2 regions of the Clostridium sp. CTA-5 genome follow, and region 1 is predicted to be linked to the other one. Evidence: predicted binding sites of a transcription regulator. Region 1 holds the regulator's gene; the other holds the start of a gene.
What was found. The regulator CtsR, encoded in region 1, represses protease genes until heat stress. The targets are predictions, from matches to a motif close to AAGGTCAANNAAGGTCAAAT.

Region 1 (10,800 bases):
ATCTCCGATTGCATATACTCCTTTTATGTTTGTTTCCATATCTTCATTTGTAAGTATATAACCATAATTACTTAATTTTATAGAACTATCTAATCCTAATGTTTTAGGTTCCGTTCCAATATATCCAAATATAGCATCTAGATCTAACTCTGTAAATTCACTAGTATTAACATTTTTAAGTATCACCTTTTCTAAAAAATTTCCTCCTTTTAGTTCAATAAGATCCTGATTAAACTTAACTTCTATTTTAGGATGATTCATTACTTTTTCTATTAAAGCTTTTTCTCCATTAAAATAATTATGTCTTCTAATTATAATAACCTTTTTTGCAAATTTTGTTAAAAATATTGCTTCTTCTAATGCAGAATTTCCTCCACCGACAACTCCTATTTCTTTATTTTGATATATAGCTCCATCACATACAGCACAATAATGAACTCCTCTTCCTTCATATTTATCTGCCTGCTTAACAGGTAACTTTTTAGGTGATGCTCCTGTTGCAATTATTACTGCTTTAGGTTTATAGATATAATTTTCTGTTTCTATGATTTTTTCTTCATCTGATAATTTTATAGTTTTAATTAAATCAAATTCATCTATATTAACCTCTAAAGATTCTGCATGTTTTTTAAAGGATTTTGCTAACTCCTGACCAGCTATGTTTGGAAATCCGGGATAATTTTCTATACTATAACTATCATTTATCTGACCTCCTATAATTTTTTCTTCTAACAATATCATATTTAATCTGGCTCTGACCCCATAAATCGCTGCAGTAAGACCTGCTGGTCCCCCTCCGATTATAACTAAATCTAATTCTTTTATTTCCTTTTCCATATATATTCTCCTTGTTTAGTATTTTTTATTATTTAATAATAATTATTTATAGATAATATATCATATTAATGATTAAATATAAACTCAATCTTTAAAAACCACCTTAATATAAGGATATAATCTATAATTATTATCGCTAAAATTTATTTAATAAATACATATGAAATAAGCTTCTAAGTTAACTTTTCTATATAATAATTACTTTAAAATATAAACACATTTAAATTATAATTTTTAGTTTTTAAAAATATTTATTATAAAAAATGAAGATATAATATATTTTAAAATACATTTTTATAATATACTTTAAATAATAACTATATCTCCATTAATATTCTGTATAACTAATCTAAACTATTTACAGTTATTCTATTTTAGTAAAAACTAGATTATTATCGTATTCCTTTACTTTAAGTCTATCACCAATTTTTATATTTCCTAAAAGAATTTCTTCACTTAATTTATCTTCTACTTCTTTAGTAATTAATCTTCTTAATGGTCTTGCACCATAATTTAAATCTGTTCTCTTATTAAGTAAAAACTTTTTACTATCATTTCCAAAATCCAAATGTATATTCTTATTTTCAAGTCTCTTAGAAATAGATCTTAACATTAAATCCACAATAGATAATAAGTCTTCTTCTCTTAATTTATGGAATACTATAGTATCATCAATTCTATTTAAAAATTCTGGTTTAAAACTTTTCTTTAGTTCTTCAAGAACATTTTCCTTCATCTTTTCATATTCAGAATCTTCATCGAAACTTGCATTAAATCCCATTACTTTTTGTTTCTTTATTTGATGTGCCCCTACATTTGAAGTCATAATAACTATAGTATTTTTGAAATTTACAACCTTACCATGACCATCAGTAAGTCTTCCTTCATCCATAATTTGAAGTAATATATTAAATATATCCTGATGTGCCTTTTCTATTTCATCTAATAAAATAACTGAATAAGGTTTCCTTCTAACAGCTTCTGTTAATTGTCCACCCTCTTCATATCCTACATATCCTGGAGGTGCGCCTATAAGTCTAGCTACTGAATTGCTCTCCATATACTCTGACATATCAATCCTTATAATACTATTTTCATCACCAAACATAGCTTCAGCTAAAGCTTTTGAAAGTTCAGTTTTACCAACACCAGTAGGTCCTAAAAAGATAAACGTTCCTATAGGTCTATCTGGATCTTTAATTCCTACCCTAGCTCTTCTAACAGCCTTTGATATAGCTTTTACAGCTTCGTTTTGTCCTATAACTCTTTTGTGTAAAATTTCTTCAAGTTTAAGTAATTTTTCACTTTCTTTCTCTGTAAGTTTTTTAGCAGGAATTTTAGTCCAAGAAGATACCACTTCAGCTATATCATCCTCATCAACTATTAATTCATGTATTGAATTTTGATTACTCCATTCTTTTCTCATACTTTCTAATTGTTCTTTTAATTTATTCTCTGTATCTCTCATCTGTGCAGCTTTTTCAAAATCTTCAACTCTAATACATTCTTCTTTTTCTTTTATTATATTATTTATTTTATCTTCTATAGACTTTAAATCATTAGGTGGAACTAAATTTTTAATTCTTACCTTTGCTGCTGCCTCATCTATTAAATCAATAGCTTTATCAGGCATAAATCTATCTGCTACATATCTATCTGCTAAATCAACAGCCGATTCTAAAGCTGTATTTGTAATCTTAACTCTATGATGAGATTCATATTTGTCTCTTAAGCCTTTTAATATGCTTAATGTTTCATCCTTAGATGGCTCTCCAACATTTACTGGTTGAAATCTTCTCTCTAGAGCTGGGTCTTTTTCAATATGTTTTCTGTATTCATCTATTGTTGTTGCTCCTATACATTGAATTTCTCCTCTAGCTAATGCTGGTTTTAATATATTTGATGCATCAATAGCACCCTCTGCTGCACCTGCACCTATTATTGTATGAATTTCATCTATAAAAATTATTACACTTTTATCTTTTTCAATTTCACTCATTATCTTTTTTAATCTATCTTCAAATTCACCTCTATACTTAGCACCTGCAAGTATAGCTGTTAAGTCTAACGAAATTACTCTTTTATTTTTTAATATCTCTGGAATATTACCATCTATTATTCTTTGAGCTAATCCTTCTATTACAGCTGTTTTCCCTACCCCTGGTTCTCCTATCAAACAAGGATTATTTTTTATTCTTCTACACAATATTTCTAAAACACGTTGGTTTTCACTTTCTCTACCAATAACCGGATCTAAAATTCCTTCTTCTGCCAATTGTGTTAAGTCTCTTCCGTATTTATCTAGCATAGGTGTTTTGGTTCTTTTAGATTTTTCTTGTGAACCTTCATCCAAGTTATCATCATATTTTCCAGTTAAAAAAGATATTAGGTCATTCTTTAAGGTCTTAAATTCTAACTTTAAATTTTTTAAGATTGTATAGGCCATACCTTCTTCTTGCTTTATTAATGCTATTAATATATGTTCAGGACTGACATACTTATGGTGTAAATTCTTAGCCTCTATAAAACTTTCATCTAATAATCTTTTTGCTCTTGGTGTTAATAAAATATCTTCTTCCGGCATTTGTATTTCACCATATCCTAAATATCTTCTAATCATATCTCTTATAATATCTACACTAATACCATATTCTCCTAATAATTTAGCCTGATATCCATCTTCTTTTAATAAACCTAATAATATATGTTCTGTTCCAACATATCCATGTTTAAAATCTTGAGATTCACTTTGAGCTTCTAGTATCACAGATTGGGCTCTTTGAGTAAACCTATTATACTCCATTTTAAATCCCTCCTTTAAATTCCCTAAATTACTGATAATATATTTCTTACAATTTTAGCTCTTTCATAATTAAGTTCAGTACCTGAAAGTTTTTTACCTAAATAATTTTGAAGTGAAGAATCCCTTGTAAATACTAATAATTTATTCAATTTACTACTTTCAATATCTATTAATGAAAGTTCAGCTCCCATTCTTACGCTAGATAATAACTCTGTAGCTTCTTGTTCACCTAAAAGAACTGCTGATTTTAATACTCCACATGCTCTATAAATTTTATCTTCTACTTCATATTTACATTTAGATAATAAGACTTCTCTAAATTTTTTTTCTTCACCTATTACACTCAGAACTGCACCTTTTAAATTTTCAATTATTTCTTCTTCGCTAAGTCCTAATGTAACTTGATTAGAAATTTTATAAATATTCCCATAAGTTTTTTTATTGTCTTCAAAAACACATTTTATAGCCATCCCAATTTGGGTTAATCCCTTCTCAAAGTTTGCTATTTCATTATTAAAGGCCAATGCTGGTAAATGTACATTTACTGATACTTTCATTCCTGTGCCTAAATTAGTTGGACGTGTTGTTAAATATCCTAAACTTTCATCAAAAGCATAATGTACATTTCTCTCTATTTTATCATCAATTTTTGTAAGCATATTAAAGGATTCTTGTAAATCTAAACCAGAACCTACACATTGTAATTTTATATGGTCCTCTTCATTTATCATAATGCTAAGAGTTTCATCTTTATTTAAAATGAATGCTGTTTTATCACTATTTTTAATTAATTCTTTAGTTATTAATTGTTTATCCAAATAACTCTTTATTAAATCCTTATCTTCATTCCACATTTCATAAAGATTAGGTTCTTCATCAACTATTTCATTTTTTAATATATTATAAATTAATCCTATGTTTTTTCTTGCCTCTACTGGTGTTAATCTATTAGAAAAAGGTACTTCTTTTAAATTTCTAGATAAACATATCGAATTACTTATAACTATATTATCGTTATTACATTCGCCATTAATCCAGTTTTTCATTGTCCTTTTCCTCCTTTACAGTAAAGATTTTATCATTTATATCCTCTTTAAATATAAATGTTTCCATTTCTCTTATATCATCTCTTATAACTGCAGCTTTTTCATATTCTTCTAATTTAATAGCCTTTTGTAAATCTTGTTTTAATCTTATAATCTTTCTTTTTTTAATTAAATTTTCACCATCAAATTTGGGTATCTTACCTACATGTTTCACACTTCCATATATCCTCTTTACAATAGGTTTTATATATTCTGAAAATACATTATAACATTCACTACAACCTAATTTTCCTTGTTTTTCAAATTCTGAATATTTCATCTTACATTTTGGACAAATAAGTTCTTTAGGCTTTGTTTTATTTACTCCTATATTATTTAAAAGCCCAGTTAATATATTTTCAAACTGTAATCCACTTATTTCATTTATAGAATTTATAAATGGAATATCAGATATATTCTTTGCACAATTCTCACATAGCCAAATTTCATTTTTTTCACCATTTACTACTTTAACTAAATTAATTCTTGCTTCATTTTTTTTACATTTTTCACATAACATATAAATCCCCCACTTTTTTTAAGATAAGCTAACCATAATCATAGCCTTAAGAATTTCTGCTCTTACTTTATTTCTATTCTCTGTTAAAATTAAAGTTCTATCATTTATAGCTATCTTCATTAATTGACATTCTCTATCTGTAATTATATTCGATTCATATAAATTTTCTATTATATCTACAGCATTATGATATGTTATTGAATTTCCTATACTTTGATTTATTATTGTTTCTCTTTCATTAGAACATTCTTGATTTAATTGTTTTATAGCTATGTGTCCACCACCACCACGTTTACTTTCAATCAAATATCCTTTATTATAAGTAAATCTTGTTGTTAAAACATAATTTATTTGTGATGGAGCACATCTAAATTGATCCGCTAATTCATTTCTTTGTATTAAAATTATATTATTATTACTATCATTAAACATTTCTTTTATAAATTCTTCTATTATATCTGAAAGTTTTGCCATAACTTCACCTACCTAAACATCAGTTTATTTTTTTGTTTTTGACTTACTTTGACCTTATATAATTATACTATTTTATATTATTATTTTAAATAGTATAATTCATTCTATTCTTAAACTGAATATTTTTTAATTTAATTGTTAAAAATATTATTTGAATTATTATATGTTATTTAAATTAAGAAGGGAACTATTTTTTATGAAACTAACTTGGTATGGACACTCTTGTTTCTTGATAACTACATCAAGTGGAAAAAGAATATTAATAGACCCATTTAATAAATCTATAGGTTATAATAATAATTTTCCTGAATCTGATATTGTAACATTAACTCATAATCATTTTGATCACTCTTTTTTAGATAATATTAACGATAATGCAGAAATTATTAATGAAACAGGAGTATTTAAATTTGATTTTATTGAAATTGAGGGTATAAAATCGTTTCATGATAAATGTAATGGACTAAAAAGAGGTCCCAATATAATATATATTTTTACATTGGAAAATTTGAAGATTTGTCATTTAGGTGATTTAGGAGATATTCCCTCAAAATTAATTTTAGAAAAATTAGATAATATAGATATTTTGCTTATTCCTGTTGGTGGACATATTACCTTGAATGGAAAAGAAGCAGCTGAAATGAGTAAAATTATTTCACCTAAATATATAATCCCTATTCATTATAAGACTTTTCGTTCTTCACTTTATTTAGATGATGCAAAACATTTTTTAATATCTATGAAAAATATAGATAAAATAAAATCGAATATATTAGATATTAGTAGTTTAAAGTTTAATTCTAAAAATAAAGTATTATTCTTATCTCCACCTTTAGATTAAAGTTTATTATTTTATCCTAAATTTTAACTAATATAAAAAATAAATTTTTATATTAAAAAGCATGTCCAAATAAAAAAGATCGTCATAAGACGATCTTTTTCTACTATTCTTGAACTGGAGCACCAACTGGACAAACATTAGCACAGTTTCCACAATCAATACAAGTATCTGCATCGATAACGTAGTATGCATCTCCTTGGCTTATAGCATTAACTGGACATTCTCCAGCACATGCTCCACAACTAACACATGAATCATTAATTACAAATGCCATCTAAAACACCTCCTATAATTGTATCATAATTAACCCTCTACATTCTATCATGTATTTTAATGTTTTAAAAGTACTTTATTAATAAAGTACTTTTTTATAGGCTATTTTTTTTACCAATTTAAGAGATTTTTCTTTGTTTTTCTTTATTTTTCTTCATTAATTAATTCTTTCAATAATTTTTTATCTTCTTCAGATTCAATTTCTAATTTTATATCTGAATCATCTACTGAATCTTCATAACTTCCTGATATCAGCTTTATAGTTTCAATCTTATACATATTTATTACTTCTTCATCACCCAGTTTCAATTTAACCTTTACACTCTCTTTAACAGTTAAATTTTCAATAACTTCGCCAGTTCCATCTATCGTTTCAACTATAGAACCCACCTTAGGAAGTCTTTTTCTTATATCCTCATATGTACTTTGCTCATAATTTAAGCAACACATAAGTCTTCCACATATTCCTGAAATTTTAGTTGGATTTAAAGAAAGATTTTGTTCTTTTGCCATCTTTATTGATACTGATGCGAAATCTCCTAAAAAGCTAGAACAGCACATAGGTCTACCACAAGGTCCTAATCCACCTATCATTTTAGCTTCATCTCTAACACCTATTTGTCTTAATTCTATCCTGGTCTTAAATATTGTTGCCAAGTCTTTAACTAACTCTCTAAAATCGATTCTTCCATCTGCTGTAAAATAAAATATTACTTTGTGATTATCAAATGTGTATTCAACATCTATTAATTTCATTTTAAGATTATGCTCTTGTATTTTCTTTAAACATATATCTAATGCTTGTTGTTCCTTACTTTTATTTTCTTTATGTTTTTGAATATCTTTTTCATCAGCTATTCTTATAACTGGTTTTAATGGTGATATTATTTCATCATCTCTTATCTCTTTTATTCCTATAACACATTCACCAAATTCGATACCTCTAGCAGTCTCAACTATTACATAATTTCCCTTTTGTACAGAAAAATCCATAGGATCAAAGTAATAAATTTTGCCTGCTTTTTTAAACCTCACTCCAACAACTTTTATCATAAATTATACCTCCGCAAATCCCATAAGTAATACAGTTATGGTCATTGAATAATTTGTATTACTATTTAAATTAACCCTAGCTTCTCTAATGTATTCTAACATACAATTAAGTTTTTTATAAGATATTCCCAATGAGATATCCTTTATTTCATCTAAACTATCAATATTTATAATTAAATCCTCATTATCTAGTTCCTTTAAAAACATAATATCTCTTATATAAGAAATTAATATATTTAATAAGTCTTCAGAATTTTCTTTTGCAATAATTAAAGATTCCTTATATTTTAAAACTAAGTCTTTGTTTTTTTCTACAACATCTTTTAATAATTCTAGTATTAAAATTCTTAAAGTCTTTAAGTTTTCATTTTTAAGAAATTTATCTATTTTTCCTGGTATTCCTTCACTATATGCTAAAGCAGATTTCTTGTACTTTTCATCTAAATTGCTATAATTGCAATTTAGATACTCTAATATTTCTTGCTTAGATAATGGAGTTAATTTATATATTTGACAACGTGATTTTATAGTATCTAAAATTAATTCTAATGATTCACTTAATAATATAAGAAATACTCCTTTAGGTGGTTCTTCAATAGTCTTTAATAGAGCATTTTGAGCTTGTATAGTTAATTTATTACACTTATGTAATATCAAAACTTTTCTATCACCTTCATAAGGTTTTTTATTAGCTTCTTCTATAATAGCTCTTATCTCATCTACACCAAATGAATTAAGTGAAGGATAATAATTTATAATATCTACATATTCTATATCATAATTTATACCTAAAATATTATTGGCAAGATAATTTGCCAATATACTCTTGCCAATTCCATCATTACCAATTATTAAATTAGCATGAGAAAAAGAATCATTTATTTTTCTTTTATTAAATCCATTAATAATTTTTGTATGTCCAATGATTTCTCTCAATGCTTACTCTCCTTATATCTTTATAAATTTATCTACATCAACAACAAATATAGTTGCTCCACCTACATTAATTTGCATAGGACATTGTTGAATATATCCTCCATCATTACCTGTTAATGGAGTAGGTGATACTACTATTTCTTTTCGCTTCTTACATATATCTTTTACTATATCAATTACTTCTTCTAACTTATCTTCTTCAACCCCTACCATCAAAGTAGTATTTCCTGCTTTTAAAAAACCACCTGTAGTAGCAAGTTTAGTAACTCTAAAATCTTTATCTGTTAATGAGTCTAGTACATCTGGAGCATCTTCATCTTGAACAATAGCAATAACTAATTTCATCTATTTTTCCCCCTAAAACAATATACTATTATTATATAATTCTAACATAAATATGAATTATTTTTTTAATTTAAATATATTTTTTTACTTCATTATAAATTGCATTATGAATTTCGTCTATGCTTTTTAGTTTATTACCATTATTACACTTTATTTTATTCCAATTATATTTTTCCGCTATCTTTAAGGAATTATTATATGAATTTATTAAATATTGTTTATCTCTTTCATGTATATCCTTTTCTTTTTCTCCAGTAAATTTGTTAGCTCTATCCTTCATAAGTTCTTGACTTATTTCTGGTGGTACATCAAGAAACACTACACAATCTGGTACAGGTAACTTATATAAATTAAATTCCAATTCATATAACCAATTTAAAAATTTATCTTTTTCTTCATTTTCCATTTTAACTGCTTGATGAACCATATTAGATGTTGTATATCTATCTGCAATAATTATTCCACCATTTTTATAAAACTCTTCCCATTCAGTTTTATATGATGCAAATCTATCAATAGCATAAAATGTTGATGCTACATAAGCATTTACATCTTCTGGTTTGTTTCCAAAATCTCCATTCAAATACATTTTAACCGGCATACAAGCAGGACTCTCATAATTAGGAAAAGTTATTTTTCTAACTTTATATTCTTCTCTTAATAATTTTTCATATAATTTCTGTGCTTGTGTTGCTTTTCCTGATGCATCAGAACCACTTTCTATTATAATTAATTTACCTTTTTTCATAAAAAAATTCCCCCATATCAATAGTACCTATATATCAAAATATAATAGATAATATAAACTTATAAGATATTATTTATATTTAATTTTATAATAAAAATTAGCCGTATATAAAAATACAGCTATAAATATACATTATTAACTTAATAAAAATCTAACTATTAATACTTAATTTTACAAATCTTTTTTAAACAAAATAGCCTTTATTTTATCTTTATAATAATTATATTCAGGATTTATAACAGACAGATTTATAATTTCACTTTCACATCTATTACAAATTTTTTCCCCGTTTAATATTATACCATTAGCACCAAATTTACTACATACAAAACATTTCTTATTTATCAAATTTATTCCCCCTTAATACTTTCCTTTAATTTTAATATTGACTTATATAAAGCTTTTTAATCTATTTTTTTAGTTTATAGTTAATCTTTCATTATAATATATAAATATTTTTTTAATTATTAGAAAAAATAATACTAAATGATTTATGGGAGGGTTGATTTATGAAACAAGAAATGATTTCATTTTTATCTACTTGTGATAATGATTTAGATGAATTAAGACATTACTTATATAATAATCCCGAAAAAAGTTATAATGAAATTAAATGTTCTAAATATATTTGTAAGCTATTAAAAAAATATAATTTTAACATATCCGAAAACTTCTTGGATATACCTAATGCATTTATATGCCGAAAAGGTAATGGACACCCTAAAATTTGTTATTTATGCGAATATGATGCTGTAGAAGGATATGGACACATTACAGGACATAATATATTAAGTACTATCTCTATAGGCGCGGCTTTGTGTTTAGGACATATAATAGATAAGATTGGTGGATCAGTTATAATTATAGGATGTCCTGGTGAATATT
Region 2 (10,800 bases), on a different contig from region 1:
AATATTAAAGAAATTAATTAAAGAGTTTAATGATAAAGGGATAATTACTGATAGAGATAAAGTTATTATTGATATAAAAAAAGTGTTAAAAGATGTACCTTTTGTTGATATAGACTTACACGATGTATTTATTAAAAAAGATGAATTATGGGTAGAAGCAGAAAATATTAATGTTTCATTAAAAGGTGAATTAGTAAAAGAAATAAATGCAGAGGATAAAGTAGAGGATATAGAAGAATCTAAAGAAATTATTACTATTAATAAAGTTAACGATAATTATTCTAAGGGAAGAGAATTTCTAGTAAATAATCTTCCTGAAAAGTCAAAGAACTTTAAGGACTATATATTTCTTTTACCAGATATTATTTCTTTAATATATAGATTATTAAAAGATGAAAGAGTACCATTAAAAACTAAGGTGATTTTATCATCATCAATTGCATATATAGTATTTCCAACGGATATAATTCCTAATAATATACCATTTATAGGAGTAATTGATGAATTAGGAGTTGCTTTTTTTGCATTAAATAGTGTAGTTAATGATGTGCCTATGAATATTATTATGGAAAATTGGGAAGGGAAAAACAATATTCTTTTAGTTCTAAAGGGTGGTCTTGAATATTTAATTAATTTTACAGGAGCAAAAAATGTTGAAAGATTATATCAAGTTGTAAATGAAATGTCTACGTTATAGGTCATAGATATTTATTATAAATAGAGTTTTTAGGCAAAGGGACTTGTTATTTTTTTGATTGTGCCTTAATACCAAGTATATATGTTGCAAATTTAAATCTTCAAAAAAAGAATATATAGTTCTTTAATTTATTGAATAATTATTACAATATATATAAGTTTATTTTAAATTTTTAAATCAGTATTATTTAAGGTGAGATATACTAGCATTAAATAAAAATATTATTTTATTATGAAAGGAAAAATAATGTGGGTAAAAAAGTTTATGCAATAAAAGAGGGATTTGATTCTAAAAATAATTTAAAAGTAGAAAATAAGATAGTTAATACATGGGCAGAATGTTTAAGTTATGTTAAAGGTGTAAAAGGTGCAAAATATAAAAGTTTTGAGAGTATAGATGAAGCAAAAAAGTTTTTGGATGATAGTGGAGATTTGTTAAAAAAAGAAGATAAAAATTATCCTGAAGATTGTTTACATATATATGTTGATGGAAGTTACAATATGGATACACAGGAATATTCATATGGAATAGTAGCTGTTAAAAATAATGTTGTAGAGTATATTGATAGTGGAATAGGAAAAAATGATTCAGATAAAAATATAAGACAAATAGCTGGAGAATTAAAAGCTGCAATAGAAGGCGTTAAATATGCATTAGAAAACAATGAAAAAAAAGTTGTGATTTTTCATGACTATGCAGGAATTTGTTATCATGCAACTGGATTTTGGGAACGAAAAGAAGAATCATCAAAAAGATATTATGATTCTATGCAAGAATTTATGAATAATGGAATAGAAATTATTTTTGTTAAGGTTGATAGTCATACAGGTGATTTTTTTAATGAACTTGTAGATGAAAAATGTAAAGAGGTATTATTTATAAAATCAGATAAAGTAGTTGAAAAATGGCTTAAAAAGAACCAGTTAAATGTAGCCAATATATCATTAAAAAATCAAATATTAACAATAGCTGCTAATTGTGAAGAAAATATAGTAGTAATAAACAATTCGGATTTAAAGATTGATAAAAAAGAAGATATAAAAAATGATTTTGAATATATAATTAAAAGTTATAATGATAATAAAAGCCAGGGAAAGAAACTTATATCAAAATTATTAAATAAAGAAAAGGAAAAATTTATTTTATACTTATTAGAAAAATAGTTAAAAATATTAATTTGTTAGGCACATGAAATAAAATAATAGATCAAAGAGGCGTTGTATATTTTGTGTCAGACAAGGAAGTAAATTTAGTTAATTTTAATTATAAAAAAGAACTAATAAACCAATAATTTCATAGAGTAAATTTTCTTAAATTACATAACTTAACTATATAAGTAGGGTTCTTAGTTTTATATGAAATTTTAATTTCATTTTAGGAACATGAAATTAAAATAATAGTTCAAAGATGTTCAGTATATTTTGTTTTAGACAAGGAGATAAATTTAGTTAATAGGGGCTATTAGCTAATTCTCTGATGAAGTATATGACAAAATATACAAGCGTACTCGGTTATTATTTTTTTATGTGCCTTAAGACTTAGAATTCATTATCCGAAGCCTACTGCTGTTGGCTAAGGATAAAAATATAATATATGTTAAAGAGGTGTTTATTATGGGAAAATTTACAAGAGGAGTTGCAGCAGGAGCACTAATTGGAGCTACAGTCGGAATGATGGTTATGCCTCAATTAGATAGAAAAACTAGAAGATCTATGAGAAGAACAGGCATGAAAATGAGAAATATGGCAGAAGATGCATATGATGATATGATGCATCATTGGACAAAATAAAATAATTGTAAAAAATATCTTATCTATAATAATAAAAATAAAGTTCATTTAATGAATTTTATTTTTATTAGATAAGGTATTTTTTTTTTATTTATAAATATTTATAATTTAAAATATTTATAAAAAGTTAAATTTTTTTACAATTTATACGACAATATAATTATAAAAGTAGATAGATAGCATATGAGAAATATTTTATATTAATTTATTTAGATATATATGGAAGATAAATATAAATATTACTAAAAATTAATATTTTGGTGTAGTTTATTGTGATTTTATGCTATAATTATTAATAAAATAATTCTTAATATAGAAAAGAGTTGAAAATTGTGGAAATTCTGTCGTTGGGAGAAAAAATAAAAACAAGAAGAAAAGAGCTTAATATGACATTAAAAGATTTAGCTAAAAATAGAATAACACCTGGTCAAATAAGCTTAATTGAATCTGGAAGATCAAATCCTTCAATGGATTTACTTGAGTATTTAGCATTAACATTAAATATAAGTGTAGAACATCTTATGGAATCTGAAGAAAGTCAAGCAGAGAAGATAAGCATTTATTATGAACAAGTTGCTGAATCTTATATATTATCAGGTAATTATGATATTGGACAAAGATATATTGATAATGCATTATATTATTCTGAAAAATATAATTTAGAATATAGAAAAGCTAGACTTTTATTTATAACTGCTCAAATACATGAATACAAAAAAGATTTTCCAATGGCTCAAAAATTCTTTTTATCTTCTAATGTAATTTTTATTAAAAATAATAATTATGAAGAAATAATAAGAACTTTTTTAAACTTGGCAAAGATCACAATAGATTTAAAAGCTTATCATTCGGCTAGCAGTTATTTAAAACAAGCTGAAAAAGTGTATTTAGATAATAATATTGCAGATGACTTTTTACTAGGAGAAATATATTATAATATGGCTAGAACATATTTTAATATAGAGGACTTTGATAACGCTTTAAAGTACTCATATCTTTCTAAAAGTAGTCTTGAAAAAACATACAGCAATAAAAGTTATGCTAAAACTTTACTTATGTTGGCAGAAGAATTTAATAAAAAAGGTGATTTAGTTAAGGCTACTCAATATTCTAAAAAATCTTTAGAGGTTTATAGAAAAATAGAATATAATAAGGATTTGTCTAATATAGAACATAACTTAGGAAAATTATTTTATGAATTAGATGACCTAGATGAATCATTTATACATTATGAAACATCTAAAAAAATAAGTAATCAAAATGAGATAGACAATGAACTAGATATACTTATAGATATGTGTAAATCTCATTTAAAACTTAAGAATATAGAAGAATGCAAAGTTATAGTAAAAAAATTAAATAATCTTATACATTCAAATGATAATAATAGAATGATAGAATGTAAAATCATGGAATATACAATTCTAAATATTTTAGAAAAACATTTAGAAGCAGAGGAAACATTAATAGAAGCATATAATATAGCTAAGGATAGCGGAGATTTATTAAAAGCAGGCGAACTAGCTATGAAGATAGGTAAACATTTTATGGACAAGAAGGAAGAAGAAGAAGCCAAAAATTATTTGGAACAAGGAATTGTGTTTTTTGAAAAATTAGGGCTGATTAAATAGTATCTTATAAAAATAGAGAAATTAATAAATGTAAATGGGTGATGTGAGTGGAAATATTATCTACAGGTGAAAAAATAAAAAGAGCCAGGATATTTAAAGGTATTACATTAAAAGATTTATGCGGAAATAAAATATCAATTTCAAAAATGAGTTGTATAGAGAATGGTAAAGTCAAAGCAGACAAAGATTTATTAACATATATAGCAGATAAAATAGGTATTGATTTAAATTATTTGACTGAAGATGTATATGAACAAATATACAATAATTTAGAGATGATAAAAAAGACAATATCTTCGGATGCTGAATGTGAAAACAAATTAAAATATAATTTAGAATATTGTATTAAATATGAATATTATGATTTGGCATTTGAATTAATGCATATATTATTTTCTTATTATATTGAACAAGGAAAGATAGAAAATATTCAATTAATAGTATCACAATATTATGATTTATATCAACGTAATAATACAATAGAAAATACACTTATATACTTTAAGGATATGGCTAGGTATTTTTATGAAAATAAAGAGTATATGGAATCAATAACATATTATAATAAATTACGAGAAATATTAACCCAAGAGAAAAAAGCATTAGATAAAGAAGAATATTGTTTAATAGCTTATAATGAAGCGGTATGTTATCAAAAGTTAAATAAAGTAGAAGAAGCATATGAACTTTTATCAAACATAATAAAAGATGTAGATAGTATTAAGAATGATGCAAGTAAAGGAAAAGTTTTTCATTCTTATTCAACTCTATGTATTAAATTAAAAAAAGATTTTGCAGATCAGTATAAGAAGAAAGCTTTTGAATATCAACAGCATAATCCTATAGTTTTAGCATTATCTAAAGGGGATTACGGAAAATATTATTTTGAAGTAAATGACAGAGAGAAAGCTATTAATGAAATAAATGAAGGAATAAAGATATTTCCAAACTATAATAGTGAAAAATATGTTGAATTCCTTAACTCATGCACTAAGATTTTAATAAAAAATTCTGAATTCGAAATTGCTTCTGAAATAGCAGATGAATCTTTAAACATTGCAATTTCAACTGATAATATAATACTATTAAAAAAATCGTATTACTTAAAAGGAACTATTCTTCAAAGGCTTGGAGATTATTCACAAGCGGAAAAATACATGAACATATCATTAGATGCTTTATTTAAATCAGGAACACGAGAAGAACGTAAAGAAAGATATATAGATATGGGGAATATGTATTATAAATTAGGCTCAATATCAGATTCGTTAAAATATTTTAATTTGGCTTTTGTTGCAAATAAAAAAATATAGAGCTATTATTTCTAAATGTAGCAGAAATATAAATCTGTCTCAAAAATTTAATTTGAGACAGATTTTTTTGTTTATAGAACCTCATTAATCAGTATTAATATAGCACCATATCCTTTAAGTCTAGTAACTATGTTTAATATAGAACTATTTTTACTATATTTAAACTCTATTTTAGGAAAAGAAGCTTTATATAGAATTTCCTTTTCTTCTTTATTTAATCTATTAGGTTTTCCCATAGCTATCCAATAATTAAATGAAGAACCGATTTTTTCATTTATTTCATAAGTTGTAGCTCTTGTAGCGGAATTTATATCAGAAATATTTAGTGAAAATTTTTTTTGAACAGGCTTTTTTAATCCACGTTTAATTGATATATCATCGATGTCAATTAAATCCATAATATAATCATCATATGAATATAGAAGTATACTATAAGAATTATTTTTTTTAGTTACAATATATCCATTTTCCTTTGCGACAATATCACCACTCATTTTACTTAGTAAATAATATGCATAATAAGAAGGTTTTTTAATTCCCATATCATTAACAAGACCTGATGCACCAATAAAAACTTCATTAGTTAAAAAGACTTGTTTTCCTAATACATCAAAAGCATTTAAAAAATCTAATTCATCTTTATTCCATATATAATTATGAATTATATATGGAAGCATATACGCTGTATCATAAATTTTATTTAGTATTTTTTTTGAAGTAAAACTTTTTTCGATAATATGGAAATTGTATTTTTCTTTTAGAATTTTAGATAAATATAATTTGGTGCTTTTATTTATTTTAGAAGAAAACTGAAATTGTAAGTCTTTTAAATCTACTATATCAGATGAAGAAAAATATTCATAAAAACTTTTTAAAATATTTTCAAAATCAGAAGATGAAAATATTTTAAAATCATCAATAACAATTAAGGGTTTTAAATCTATATAGTTCAAAAATTCTAAAACAGAATTTATTTTATTCCAATTAAAAAAACTATTTTCAGGGAAAATTCCCATATCAGGATGAAAAAAATTTTCTAATCGTCCATAATTAAAATGGATTTCTTCTTGAATTTCTTCTAGAATATCTTTATTATCTTCTATTAATAAATCAAATGCCTCTCCTAAGCCTATAGTTTCTCTAAAATTTTCATTAAATTCTCCCAGTGAATCATTCATGTTTATATGAATTTTCCAAAGCTTATTTTCATAGTTAAATCTTTCATAATCTTCTAAATACCTTATAACTAAGTTAAGACTTTCTTTTACTGGATAGTAATCTACATCTTTAAGTTTTTCAAGAGTTTTCTCATCAACTTTATATTTTTTTCTATATTGAAATGGTGTGCAATTATAATAGAATTTAAAATTTTTATTATAATAGCGTATATGAGAAAAACCTATTTCATCTGATATTTCTGATATACTCATATCAGTATCTAAAAGTAACTTTAGTGATTCTTCAACTCTAGTTAAGTTAATTAAATTAGTGAAGGTATACCCTGTAGCAGATTTTATTTCATGAGATAAATAATGAGGACTTAAAAATTCTTTTTTAGCGATTTCTTGGAGTGTTATATTATTATTGTAGTTATTATATATATATTTAGATATTCTGTGATATCTCTCAAGTTGTTCACTATTTTCTTTAAGATCTTCTTTTTCATAAATCAAATAATGGAAATGATTTAGTAAATGATAAAGAAGATTAATTAAATTAGATTCTATTTCTTTGTTGAAATCCTCTTGTTTTTGAATAAACTCACATAAAATTCTAGATAAGAGTTTTCTAAGTTCTTCATATTCTTCACCTTCTTGTGCGCTATCATCAGAAGAGTTTGTATAAAAGAACATATTTTTAATATCTTTATAATATTTTTCAAAAAATGTAGAATCTATTTGAAATATTAAAACTTTATTATTTTCATCATTGCTATAAATACTATGAGTTTCTTCAACATTTATTATTTCTAATTCATTTTCGGTTAATTGGAAATTGTCAGTATCAATAGTAATATTTAAATGTCCTTTTAAAACATAAATAATTTCAATACTATTGTGCCAGTGGAGAGGATATTCTTTTATTGATACATAAGAAATAAGTATAGGTAGATTCTTTTCGTAAGAAATATATTCTCTTCTCATTTTTGTTCACCTTTCACTAATATATAGTATGAATAAATTATAACAATTTATTTATATTATATAAACTTATTTAGAATTATGATTTAATAAGAAAAAATTAACGATAATTATAACAATGTGAATTAAATAAAAAATATATTCATAGATATAGATTAAGAAATGATAAAATTAAAGGAGCGATTGCATGAAAATGATTTCAGTTTATCCTTCATCTATATCTGTTATTAGTAAAAAATTTAATAAAGAAAATTTTTATGAAAATAAGTATTTACCCATTGGGAATACGAAAGGGGCTGATGGTAATGTTTTTAGAACACTAATGAGTTTTGATATACGAGAAAATATACCATATAATGCTAAAATAAAGAGTGCTAAATTAAATTTATATGTAGAAAAGAATATATATACTCATTGCACATTAAATAGCAATGAAGTATATATAAACTATAATACAGAGGAATATAATCCTTTAGGAGTAAATTGGGATAATGCACCTAATTTTATATACTTAGGGCAGAAGGCAAGTATAAAGGGAAATAAAACTGAATATTTTATAACTATAGATCTTATGGATGAATCAAATAAATGGACAGATTATTATAAAGACAATTATGGAATAACATTAGCAGGAATAGAAAATATGAATAACTCTATAAGCATATTCTCGTATAATCATAATAGAAGAAAACCATATATAACGTTAGAAATTGAAGACTAAATAAAATCTTTGGGGTAATTAGTTTAAAATTTTATAAAAGTCATGTGAAAACTTTTTTAGTTTTAGCATGACTTTTTATATTTGTTTTTGGTTAGATTTTAAGTGAATGTTGATACTGTAGTATAAACAAAGTTCTTAGTCTCAGTGAAACTTGCTTTCAACTGAGGGTTAGAAATTGTTATCCAGGAGCGTGTAGCTGTTATGAAGTTACAGATGCTAGCTATCGGATAACGCTCATGGACAGAAGTGTAATAGGAAACTTGACTCATATACATTCATCCAGTAAGTTCTAGAAACAAAATATAAAATTGCACTCTGTGAAAGTTCTAAGAACCAAATATAAAATTTGGATTCTCACTTAAGAGTTCTAAAAAGCAAATTCCAATGCCAGTTCGTTCTTATACCACAATATCAATACTGTTTTAAAGCATAGCCTTGTATATATTGCAATTTAGATTCTACATTTATTTAAATCATCTTGTTAAAGATAATTCCAAACTAAATTCTAATACTAATTTACCTTTATATTAAAATATCAAAATTTATTTAGAAGATAAAGATAAATATGCAAATAAACTTTGACTTTCTTTGACCTTTGTATTAATATATATTTATACAGAAAAAATATATATGTTCTAATTAAGTTATTACATTTATAATCTTTTATATAATTTTTATAGAAAATTATACATTTAATTAACAATAGCTATTTAGAATCATATATATCATAAATTTTCTATATAAGTTCCTCACTAGAGTGGTGAGTCATATCATTTATAAATATTCTAAGATTTATATTAATGAACAAAGTTTATTGGAACTTATATATATTTTTTTAGGAGGTAGAAGAATGAATATCGATAAAATGACTTTAAGAGTACAACAAGCTTTAAATGATGCAAATGTTACAGCCGTTAAATATAATCATCAACAAATAGATATAATTCATCTTTTTTCTGCCCTTGTAGAACAGGATGATGGATTGGTACCTAATATTTTAATTAAAATGGGTATTGCGATTAAGAGTTTAAAGGAAAGTTTGAATAGAACTCTTGATTCTATGCCAAAAGTATTAGGTGATGGTGCCTCAAATTCTGGAGTTTATATCACAAGAAGAGTAGATGAAGTACTAATTAGAGCGGAAGAAATTTCAAAAAAATTTGAAGATTCATATATAAGTGTTGAACATTTGATGCTTGCAATAATGGAGATTGATAATAATGGTGATGTTTCAAAAATATTAAATAAATTTAATATTACAAAGGATGGTTTTTTAAAAATTTTATCTGAAGTTAGAGGAAGTCAGAGAGTTGATTCTCAAGATCCAGAAGGAACATATGACGCTTTAGCTAAATATGGAACTAATTTAGTTGATCTTGCGAAAAAACATAAATTAGATCCTGTTATCGGAAGAGATGAAGAAATAAGAAGGACTATAAGAATACTTTCTAGAAGAACAAAAAACAATCCTGTACTTATAGGAGAACCAGGTGTTGGCAAGACAGCTATAGTTGAAGGATTAGCAGAAAGAATTGTTAGAGGAGATGTTCCAGAAGGACTAAAAGACAAAATTATATTTTCACTTGACATGGGGTCACTTATAGCAGGTGCTAAATATAGAGGAGAGTTTGAAGAGAGATTAAAGGCTGTTTTAAAAGAAGTTCAAAATAGCGAAGGTAAAATAATTTTATTTATAGATGAAATACACACTATAGTAGGTGCAGGAAAAACAGATGGTGCTATGGATGCAGGAAATTTAATAAAACCTTTATTAGCAAGAGGAGAACTTCATTGTATAGGTGCAACAACTTTTGATGAATATAGACAATATATCGAAAAAGATAAGGCTTTAGAAAGAAGATTTCAACCTGTAATCATAGAGGAACCAAGTGTAGAAGATACTATTTCTATATTAAGAGGATTAAAAGAAAGATTTGAAATACATCATGGAATCAGAATTCATGATTCAGCAATAGTTGCAGCAGCCAAACTTTCTAATAGATATATTCAAGATAGATATTTACCAGATAAAGCAATTGACTTAATTGATGAAGCTGGAGCAATGATAAGATCTGAAATTGATTCTTTACCAACAGAATTAGATATTATAAGAAGAACTATTTTTAAACTTGAAATTGAAAAAGAAGCTTTATCAAAAGAAAAAGATGATGGATCAAAAAATAGATTATTAGATTTAGAAAAAGAACTTGCTGAATTAAAAGAAAAAAATGATGAGATGACTGCTAAATATGAAAAAGAAAAAGAACATATTGTGGTTATTAAAAATACTAAAAAAGAATTAGATGAAGCAAGAGGAGAGTTAGAAGTAGCTCAAAGAAATTATGAATATAATAAAGTTGCTGAAATTCAATATAGTAAAATTCCTGCTTTAGAGGAAAAACTTAAGAGTATGGAAAGTGAAGTAAAAGAAAACTATGAAGGAGCTCTTTTAAAAGAAGAGGTTACAGAAGAAGAAGTATCACAAATTCTTTCTAAATGGACAGGAA

Region 2: a site for CtsR is predicted at 8,870-8,889, ahead of clpB (ATP-dependent chaperone ClpB). Genes of this name have one in related genera too.

The regions. Positions count from the first base shown of each region.
Region 1 is NZ_BAAAAT010000019.1:12,392-23,191, forward strand. It holds gene trxB (thioredoxin-disulfide reductase) at 1-837, opposite strand, end outside; gene ACYUET_RS18565 (ATP-dependent Clp protease ATP-binding subunit) at 1,202-3,640, opposite strand; gene ACYUET_RS18570 (protein arginine kinase) at 3,664-4,686, opposite strand; gene ACYUET_RS18575 (UvrB/UvrC motif-containing protein) at 4,670-5,245, opposite strand; gene ACYUET_RS18580 (CtsR family transcriptional regulator) at 5,264-5,719, opposite strand; gene ACYUET_RS18585 (MBL fold metallo-hydrolase) at 5,916-6,560, shown strand; gene ACYUET_RS18590 (DUF362 domain-containing protein) at 6,664-6,834, opposite strand; gene ACYUET_RS18595 (PSP1 domain-containing protein) at 6,978-7,886, opposite strand; gene ACYUET_RS18600 (DNA polymerase III subunit delta') at 7,890-8,822, opposite strand; gene ACYUET_RS18605 (cyclic-di-AMP receptor) at 8,835-9,167, opposite strand; gene ACYUET_RS18610 (dTMP kinase) at 9,238-9,915, opposite strand; gene ACYUET_RS18615 (sigma factor G inhibitor Gin) at 10,087-10,263, opposite strand; gene ACYUET_RS18620 (zinc-binding metallopeptidase family protein) at 10,425-10,800, shown strand, end outside.
Region 2 is NZ_BAAAAT010000003.1:271,546-282,345, forward strand. It holds gene ACYUET_RS09250 (YkvA family protein) at 1-697, shown strand, start outside; gene ACYUET_RS09255 (ribonuclease H1 domain-containing protein) at 946-1,860, shown strand; gene ACYUET_RS09260 (YtxH domain-containing protein) at 2,311-2,487, shown strand; gene ACYUET_RS09265 (helix-turn-helix domain-containing protein) at 2,820-4,118, shown strand; gene ACYUET_RS09270 (transcriptional regulator) at 4,166-5,431, shown strand; gene ACYUET_RS09275 (AraC family transcriptional regulator) at 5,503-7,575, opposite strand; gene ACYUET_RS09280 (DNRLRE domain-containing protein) at 7,760-8,293, shown strand; gene clpB (ATP-dependent chaperone ClpB) at 9,144-10,800, shown strand, end outside.